One region of the Sphingomonas sp. J315 genome, then DNA from elsewhere that is predicted to be linked to it. Evidence: predicted binding sites of a transcription regulator. Region 1 holds the regulator's gene; the other holds the start of a gene.
What was found. Region 1 encodes LexA, which represses DNA repair genes until DNA is damaged. Its sites were predicted from a motif close to GTTCCNCNCTTGTTCT; they were not measured.

Region 1 (4,210 bases):
ATGTGACGGCGGTGGTCGGGGCGACGATGCTGCTGGTGCTGCGGCTGCTCGCGCTCAGCCCGTGGCTGGCGCTGCGCTGGCCATTGCCGGTGATCGCGGCGGGCGCTGCGGGGGTGACGGCGGTGGGCTATACGCTGCTGACCGGGGCAGAGGTGCCGACGGTGCGCTCGTGCATCGCCGCGCTCATGGTGCTGGCGGCGATGATGCTTGGACGACAGGCGATCACGCTGCGCCTCGTCGCGTTCGGCGCGCTGGTCGTGCTGCTGCTCTGGCCCGAAGCGCTGATGGGACCGAGTTTCCAGATGAGCTTCGCCGCGGTCACCGCGATCGTCGCACTGTACGAAAGCCAGCGCGTCCGCGGCTGGTTCGAGCGGCGCGAGGAAGGGTGGGGGCGGCGACTTGCGCGCGGCATCGGCTCGCTGTTGCTGACCGGCCTTGTGGTCGAGATCGCGCTGACCCCTATTGCGCTCTACCACTTCCACAAATCGGGGCTTTACGGTGCGTTGGCGAATATTGCTGCGATCCCGCTCACGACGTTCGTGGTGATGCCGTTCGAGGCGGCTGGGCTGGTCTTCGACGCCGTGGGGCTGGGCGCGCCTTTCTGGTGGGTGGCGGAACAGGGGCTGCGCCTGCTGCTGTGGATCGCTCATACAGCGGCCAATGCGCCCGGCGCGCTGGCGATGCTGCCCGCGATGCCGGGGGAGCCTATGCTCAGATGGTCGCAGGTGGATTGTGGATCGCGCTGTGGCGGGCATGGGCGCGACTGGCGGGTCTGATTGCGGTCGCGCTGGGAGCGCTGTGGGCGCTGGCGACGCCAATGCCGGACCTGCTGATCACAGGCGACGGGCGGCATCTGGCACTACGGATGCCGGGCGGCGAACTGGCACTGCTGCGCGACCGCGCGGGGGATTATGTCCGCGACACGCTGGCCGAGAATGGCGGCGTGGATGCCGAACTGCCCGCGCTGGCCGAACAGCGCGACGCGCGGTGCAGTGCGGACCTGTGCATGGTCACGGTGATGCGCGGCGGGCGAGAGTGGCGGATTGCCGCGACACGCAGCGGTTATAGGATTCCGTGGCGCGAGATGGTCGCGTTCTGTGCGTCGGTCGACATCATCGTCGCCGACCGCTGGCTGCCGCGCGGGTGCGTGCCGAAATGGCTGAAATTGGACCGCGCGAAGCTGTCGGAGACCGGCGGGGTGGCGATCACGTTCGACCGGACGCCGCAGGTGGTGACGGTGCGGCGCGCGGGGGCGCGGCATCCTTGGTTAGAGGCGGAGACGGTGATGCCGCCGAAGGATTGAGGGAGACGCTCAACTCAATCGCGCACAACTTCATAGCGCGAGACGCGGCCTGCAGCATCGACATCGACCACGAGCCATTCGGAGTCGAGGGAAAGCAGCGACCGTTCGTTACCGAGCCAATAAACATAGTCGCGGTCGCGGAAGTAGCCCGCGTTAGACGGAGCGCCCAACAGCGCGACCAGTTCGCTGCGGTTCAGACCGTCGAGCTTCCCGCTCCACATCAGATGCTCGATCATGTGTATGCGCGCCTGATCATCGATTCGCTCTACCTGCTTCCAACGATCTGAATCGAAGGGGCGGACTGGCAGATACCCGGTCATGAACCCATAGGTGACAGCGCCAGCCAGGAAGGTGACGAGCAGACCCGCGACACAACCCAATCTGCGGGCGCGCGTGCCATGTCGCTGTCCTACGCCCCGCCGGGAAACCGCTCGAATTCCGGCAAGCCATGCGCATCCTTCATCCAGCCGATGCGGTCGGCGGTCTGGATATGCGCGGCGGCGGGGACGGCTTCGGGGTCGTCGAGGGTCGATGCCTGAACGTCGACGAGGCCGGGAAGGTTGGTGGCATTGCGGTAGAATAGCCCGGTGCCGCAGGTCGGACAGAACCAGCGACGGCCGGTTTCGGATGAGGCATATTCGCGCGGGTTGCCCTGCGTGACCGTCAGCGCGTCCTCGGGATACATCGCCCAGCCGACCATCGGCGCACCGGCGCAGCGGCGGCAATCGGTGCAGTGGCACAGCGCCTGACCGCCGTGCAGCGGATCGCCGTCGATCTCGTAACGTACCGCGCCGCAATGGCATCCACCGGTCAGGGTCACGCTGGCTCTCCTTTGGTGTTGGACGTCGCGTGGCTCGGCGTATTCGCTCTTGCCTGACTCCCCACCCCAACCCCTCCCCTGATGGGGATGGGTCAAGACATTCAATAGCGCCGCAGCAGTCCGGCCAACTTGCCCTGCACGCGCACCTGATCGGGGCGGTAGCGCTGGGGGTCGTAGCTGCGGTTGGCCGGGTCGAGGCGGACCATGCTGCCCTCGTTCCGGAAATATTTCAGCGTTGCTTCCATCTCGTCGATCAGTGCGACCACGATCTCGCCATCGCGCGCGGTTTCCTGACGCCGAATCAGCGCATAGTCGCCGTCGAAAATCCCGGCCTCGACCATCGAGTCCCCTGCGACCTCCAGCGCATAATGATCGCCCGACCCGAGCAGGGCGGCGGGGACGGGGAGCATCGTGGACCCTTCCAGCGCCTCGATCGGCACGCCCGCCGCGATGCGGCCGTGCAGCGGGATTTCGATCACGTCGTTCGCCGGCTGCGGCGCGGGGCGCGGCATCGCGACGACCGTCGACTTCGGCGCGACCTTCTTCGTCTCGCCGCGCTCGGGCATCTTGACCACTTCGAGCGCGCGGGCGCGATTGGGCAGGCGGCGCAGGAAGCCGCGCTCCTCCAATGCCGAGATCAGGCGGTGCACGCCCGATTTGGACTTGAGGTCGAGCGCGTCCTTCATCTCCTCGAACGAGGGCGAAACCCCGGTCTCGGCCAGACGGTCGGCGATGAAGCAGATCAGCTCATGCTGCTTCTTCGTAAGCATTGGACGTCCCCTATCAAGAACAGACGTGGAACGTTTACGCCTTGTTCCACGCGGCGTCAAGCGGGTGCGACTCAGCCGATGTCGAGGATTTCCACCGAGTCGCCCGCTGCCGCTGCCGGAACATGTGGGGCACGCACGATCAGGCAGTCGGACGTGGCCAAAATGCGCAGCATCGAGCTGTCCTGGCGGTCGGCGGGATGAACGCGGCCGTCGCGATGGACGGCGCGGATATAGTCCTCACGCGGGCCGTTCGGGGGAGTGGGCCGCCGAGGATCGCGCTGCGGCGGCGGGGCAGCGGATCGGCTGCGCCCGAAAGATGGGCGACCATGGGCAGCACGAACAACAGGGCGGTGACATGCGCCGATACGGGGTTGCCGGGCAGGCCGAGCACGGCAGCGTCGCGCATCCGACCGGCCATCACCGGCTTGCCGGGGCGCATCGCGACCTTCCAGAAGTCGATCGCCGCGCCCGCGGCCTGGAGCGCAGGGTGGACCAAATCATGGTCGCCGACCGACGCGCCGCCGGTGGTGACCAGCAGATCGGCGTCGACCGCGGCGAAGGCGTGGGTCAGGGCGTCGATACTGTCGGGCAGGATGCCGAGGTCGATCAGCTCGATCGGGAGCGTTGCCAGCATCGCGGCGAGCATTGCGCCGTTGCTTTCGGGCAGCTGGCCGGTCGCGAGCGGCTGGCCCGGCGCGCGCAGCTCGTCCCCCGTCGCGGCGATGGCGACGCGGATGCGGCGACGGACGGGCAGGTTGGCGTGGCCCGCGATGGCGGCGAGCGCGATGCGCGCCGGGGTCAGACGTGCACCCGCTTCGACCAGCCTGTCGCCGGTCGCGAAATCGAGCCCGGCGACGCGGACATGTGCGCCGACGCGCGGCGGCCCTTCACCGTCCAGCGCCAGCGCATCGCCCTCGCGCCGCGCTTCCTCCTGTATCATGATCGTGTCCGCGCCCTGCGGCACCGCCGCGCCGGTGAAGATGCGGACCGACTCACCCGGCGCGACGGTCCCCGCAAAGGGTCGACCCGCCGCACTCTCGCCGATCACCCGCCACGGGCCGGGCAGGTCGGCGAAGCGGATCGCATAGCCATCCATCGCCGACAGCGGCAGTTCGGGCTGCGTGCGCAACGCGGTGACCGGCTCGGCCGCCCAGCGCCCGGCGGCGTCGCGCAACGGCACGCGTTCGGCCGCGACCGGCTGGGCGAGTGCGAACATGCGCTGTTGCGCCTCGGTTACGGAAATCATCCCCGACATCGCTCCCCGATTAGCCGGGAGGCGTGACCGGGTCGAGCGCTCAGCGCGGGCGCGCCGCCTCG
Region 2 (4,210 bases), 950 kb from region 1:
AGCGCCGAGTCGCGATGCGCAGGCGGGCCGAGCTGACCGTCGGCCTTCTCGACCAGATACTCGATGATCGCGCCGGTCTCCGCCACGATGCGCGGGGCGTCGTCGGGATCACCGTCGACAATTACCGGCGACTTGCCCAGTGGATGCACCGCACGAAGCTCCGGCGGGGCCAGCATGGTCTTCGGGTTCCGCCGGTAGCGGCGGATTTCATAGGGAAGTCCAAGCTCCTCAAGCAGCCAGAGCACCCGCTGCGAGCGCGAATTTTCGAGATGGTGGACGGTAATCATCGACGGGTGCCCCCTTGGTTTACGCGAATCTGTCTCGGCTGAGACAGAATGACCAGCGGCAATCGGGCCTGCGGCCGACCGTCAGCCGAGCGGCTTGCCGAACACGACGAGCTGCTCGACCTCGGCAAAACCCGCAGCCTTGTGCCATGCCCGGCTGGCATCATTGTCCGGAGAGGTATCCGATCCCAGCCAGTCAGCCCCTTGCTCCCGCGCCCAGTCCTCGACCGCCGCGAGCAGCGCGCTCGCGACCCCGCGTCCTCGCGCATCCGGGCTGACCCAGAGATCCTCGACATAGGCCGCATGGAATCGCGGTGCACCTTCGGCATAATTGCGCAAACGTGCATCGATCATTCCCAACGCCTGACCCGCATCGTCGAACGCGAGGAACGCGACATAAGGCTCGGGTAACGCGAGCAGTTCGCCGATCTCGGCGAGAAAAGCCTCGGGCGATTGCCCCGGATGCAGCGCTGCAAGCATCTCCGCCCAGACCGGGTAATCACGTTCGACCGCGCGACGCACCTGTACCTGAAAGCTGAGCTCGGCCATGCGGCCAGTGTGCCACGCACATCAGCACGCCTGCAACCGCAAGGTGAGAATGCGCGGCTTTGCGAACGCAGCCGGCCGAACGAGCCAAGCCACATGTGGCGCGACTGCGGCACGAGCTGGAGCACGCGGCGCATAATCCGGGATGAAGCACTGGGCCCGACACAGGAAAGGCCCGGCGCACGCCACGCCGGGCCTTCCAATGGGAGACTGGTCCCTTGACCGCCACCGACCTGTCGATCCGGTACGGCCCGCAACAGGCATTGCTGCCCGAAACTGGTTAACGACTGTTTAGCCGCGCTTACTGTGGAATCAGAGGTCGTCCTCGGCATCCGGGCCGGCCATCATCTCTTCGGCTACCTGCTCGGTACGGGTCCGGATCGCCCGCTCGAGCCTGTCGCAAACGTCCGGATTTTCCTTGAGGAAGGTCTTGGCATTCTCACGCCCCTGGCCGATCCGGATGCTGTCATAGCTGAACCACGCGCCGGCCTTTTCGACCAGCCCCGCCTTGACGCCGAGGTCGAGAATCTCGCCGATCTTCGAAATCCCCTCGCCATACATGATGTCGAACTCGACCTGCTTGAACGGCGGGGCGACCTTGTTCTTCACCACCTTCACCCGGGTGGAGTTGCCGATCACATCGTCGCGATCCTTGATCGCGCCGGTGCGACGGATGTCGAGGCGAACCGAAGCGTAGAATTTGAGCGCATTGCCGCCGGTCGTGGTCTCCGGATTGCCGTACATCACGCCGATCTTCATCCGCAGCTGGTTGATGAAAATTACCATGCAGCGCGAGCGACTGATCGAACCGGTCAGCTTGCGCAGCGACTGCGACATCAGGCGCGCCTGAAGGCCGACGTGGCTGTCGCCCATTTCGCCTTCGATTTCCGCACGGGGAACAAGCGCCGCAACCGAATCGACCACGAGTACGTCGATCGCGTTCGAACGCACCAGGGTGTCGACGATCTCGAGCGCCTGCTCGCCGGTGTCGGGCTGCGATACGATCAGTTCGTCGATATTGACACCCAGCTTCTTGGCATAGACCGGGTCGAGCGCGTGCTCCGCGTCGACGAACGCGGCGACGCCGCCATTCTTCTGCGCCTCGGCGATCACATGCAGGGCAAGCGTCGTCTTGCCGGAGCTTTCCGGACCATAGACCTCGATCACGCGACCACGCGGCAGGCCGCCGACGCCCAAAGCGATGTCGAGCCCGAGCGAGCCGGTCGAAATCGCTTCGACCTGCATCGTCTCCTTGGAGCCGAGCCGCATCGCGCTGCCCTTGCCGAACGCGCGGTCGATCTGTGCCAGCGCCGCGTCGAGCGCCTTCTGCTTGTCGGGAGAAATGCCCATCTTTCCGTCGATCACCTTGAGGGAAGCTGCCATGAGAAGTCTCCGTCGCTAAAGGCTTTGCGGCCTGCGTTCAACCATTGCCTGAAGCGCGTCGTACAACATATGTTCCGATGGAACAAGTGCGGAACGATCTTTTTTTGTTCTCATTTTCGTCGCAGCATCCAAACACCTTGCCCTACCCTTCCAATCGCGCGATCCTCCACCGATGATCGCTCCTGACTTCATCGCCGGCCTGCCCAAGGCCGAACTGCATCTGCATATCGAGGGAAGCCTTGAACCCGAGCTGATGTTCGCGCTGGCGAAGCGCAATCGCGTCGCCATCCCGTTCGACAGTGTGGAGGCGGTGCGTGCCGCGTACAGCTTTTCCAACCTCCAGGACTTCCTCGACATCTATTATGCCGGCGCGGACGTGCTGCGTGTCGAGCAGGATTTCTACGACCTCGCGGACGCCTATTTCGGACGCGCGGCGGCGGATGGCGTGGTCCATGCCGAAATTTTCTTCGATCCCCAGACACATACCGATCGCGGCATTCCGTTTCAGGTGGTCGCCGACGGGCTACTGAGCGCCATGCGCGATGCTGAGGGACGGCACGGCCTCACCTCAAAGCTGATCCTCTGCTTCCTGCGCCATCTCGACGAGGAGGCGGCAGTCGCGACACTCAGGACAGCCGAGCCGTGGCTCGACCGGATTGAGGGGGTCGGGCTCGATTCGTCCGAACTCGGCCACCCGCCCGAAAAATTCGCGCGCGTATTCGCGGCGGCAGGTGCCATGGGGCTGAAGCGGGTCGCACATGCCGGGGAGGAAGGACCGCCCGACTATGTCTGGCAGGCGCTCGACCTGCTCAACGTCGACCGGCTCGACCATGGCAATCGCAGCCTGGAGGACCCGGCGCTGGTGCGCCGCCTTGCCGACACAGGGATGACACTCACTGTCTGCCCGCTGTCAAACCTCAAGCTTTGCGTGGTCGACGATATGACGAACCACCCGCTCGACCGGATGCTGGAGGAAGGGCTGCGCGCGACGGTCAATTCGGACGATCCGGCCTATTTCGGGGGCTATGTCGCCGACAATTACCGCGCGGTCGCCGCCGCACGCGGGCTGAAGCGCGACCAGATCGTCCAGCTGGCACGCAACAGCTTCACCGGATCGTTCCTCGACGAGGCGGAGAAGGCGGCGCACGTCGCCCGGCTCGACGCCTATGTGGCGGCGAACTGATGCCAGTCTTCACCCCGATCCCGCATGAACAGTTTGTCGCCGATGTGCTGGCACTGGCCGATGCGGTACGCGCCGATCCGGACTGGCAGCCCGATTATCTGATCGGCATTGGGCGCGGCGGGCTGATTCCGGCGGTCTATCTCAGCCACGCGATCATCGGCCCGATGCTGTCGGTCGATTACAGCGCGCGAAACGAGGATCTCGCCGCCCCCGCCCTTGCCCGGCTCGCGGAACGGACGCGCGACGGCGCCCGGCTGTTGTTCATCGACGACATCAACGACAGCGGTGCGACGATCGGGCGGCTGCGCGAAGGGCTGGCAACGGCGGGGGCGAATGCGACGAACGTGCGTTTCGCGACACTGCTCGACAATGTCACGTCTCATCAGCGCGTTGAATACGCGGCGCGGACCATCGACAGGTCGGTGACGAAGGACTGGTTCATCTTCCCCTGGGAAGCCGTCGCCCCGGACTCCGCAATCGAAGCCGACGCCGCCGAACTACCCGACCGCATCGCCTGAAGGATCAGAGCGCGGCGAGCGCCTGTTCGACCGCGTCCATGGTGAACGGCTTGGCGAGTACCGGACGGTCGCGATATGCCTCGGCCACCATGTCGCCGCTGCCGCCGGTGGCGAGGATGAAGGGCACGCCCTGCGCTGCGAGCGCATCGGCGATCGGCCAGCTCTGCTCACCCCCCGCCAGATTGACGTCGAGGATCGCGGCATCGACGCCGCCTGCCGCGACGATCTCCAGCGCAGCCGCCACGCTCTCCGCAGTGCCGGCATGTTCCTTGCCCAGCATGTCGAGGAAATCCTCG

Region 2: recA (recombinase RecA) is a predicted target of LexA. The motif match lies at 2,293-2,308, and genes of this name have one in related genera.

The regions. Positions count from the first base shown of each region.
Region 1 covers NZ_CP088296.1:2,717,037-2,721,246, forward strand. Annotated here, with positions in the region: gene LRS08_RS13835 (ComEC/Rec2 family competence protein) at 1-776, shown strand, start outside; gene LRS08_RS20105 (hypothetical protein) at 716-1,303, shown strand; gene LRS08_RS13840 (hypothetical protein) at 1,318-1,539, opposite strand; gene LRS08_RS13845 (GFA family protein) at 1,713-2,123, opposite strand; gene lexA (transcriptional repressor LexA) at 2,225-2,893, opposite strand; partial or broken gene LRS08_RS13855 (molybdopterin molybdotransferase MoeA) at 2,965-4,148, opposite strand; gene LRS08_RS13860 (PilZ domain-containing protein) at 4,189-4,210, opposite strand, start outside.
Region 2 covers NZ_CP088296.1:3,667,777-3,671,986, reverse strand. Annotated here, with positions in the region: gene LRS08_RS18555 (glutathione S-transferase family protein) at 1-287, opposite strand, end outside; gene LRS08_RS18550 (GNAT family N-acetyltransferase) at 369-833, opposite strand; gene recA (recombinase RecA) at 1,143-2,213, opposite strand; gene LRS08_RS18540 (adenosine deaminase) at 2,386-3,396, shown strand; gene LRS08_RS18535 (phosphoribosyltransferase) at 3,396-3,914, shown strand; gene LRS08_RS18530 (response regulator) at 3,919-4,210, opposite strand, start outside.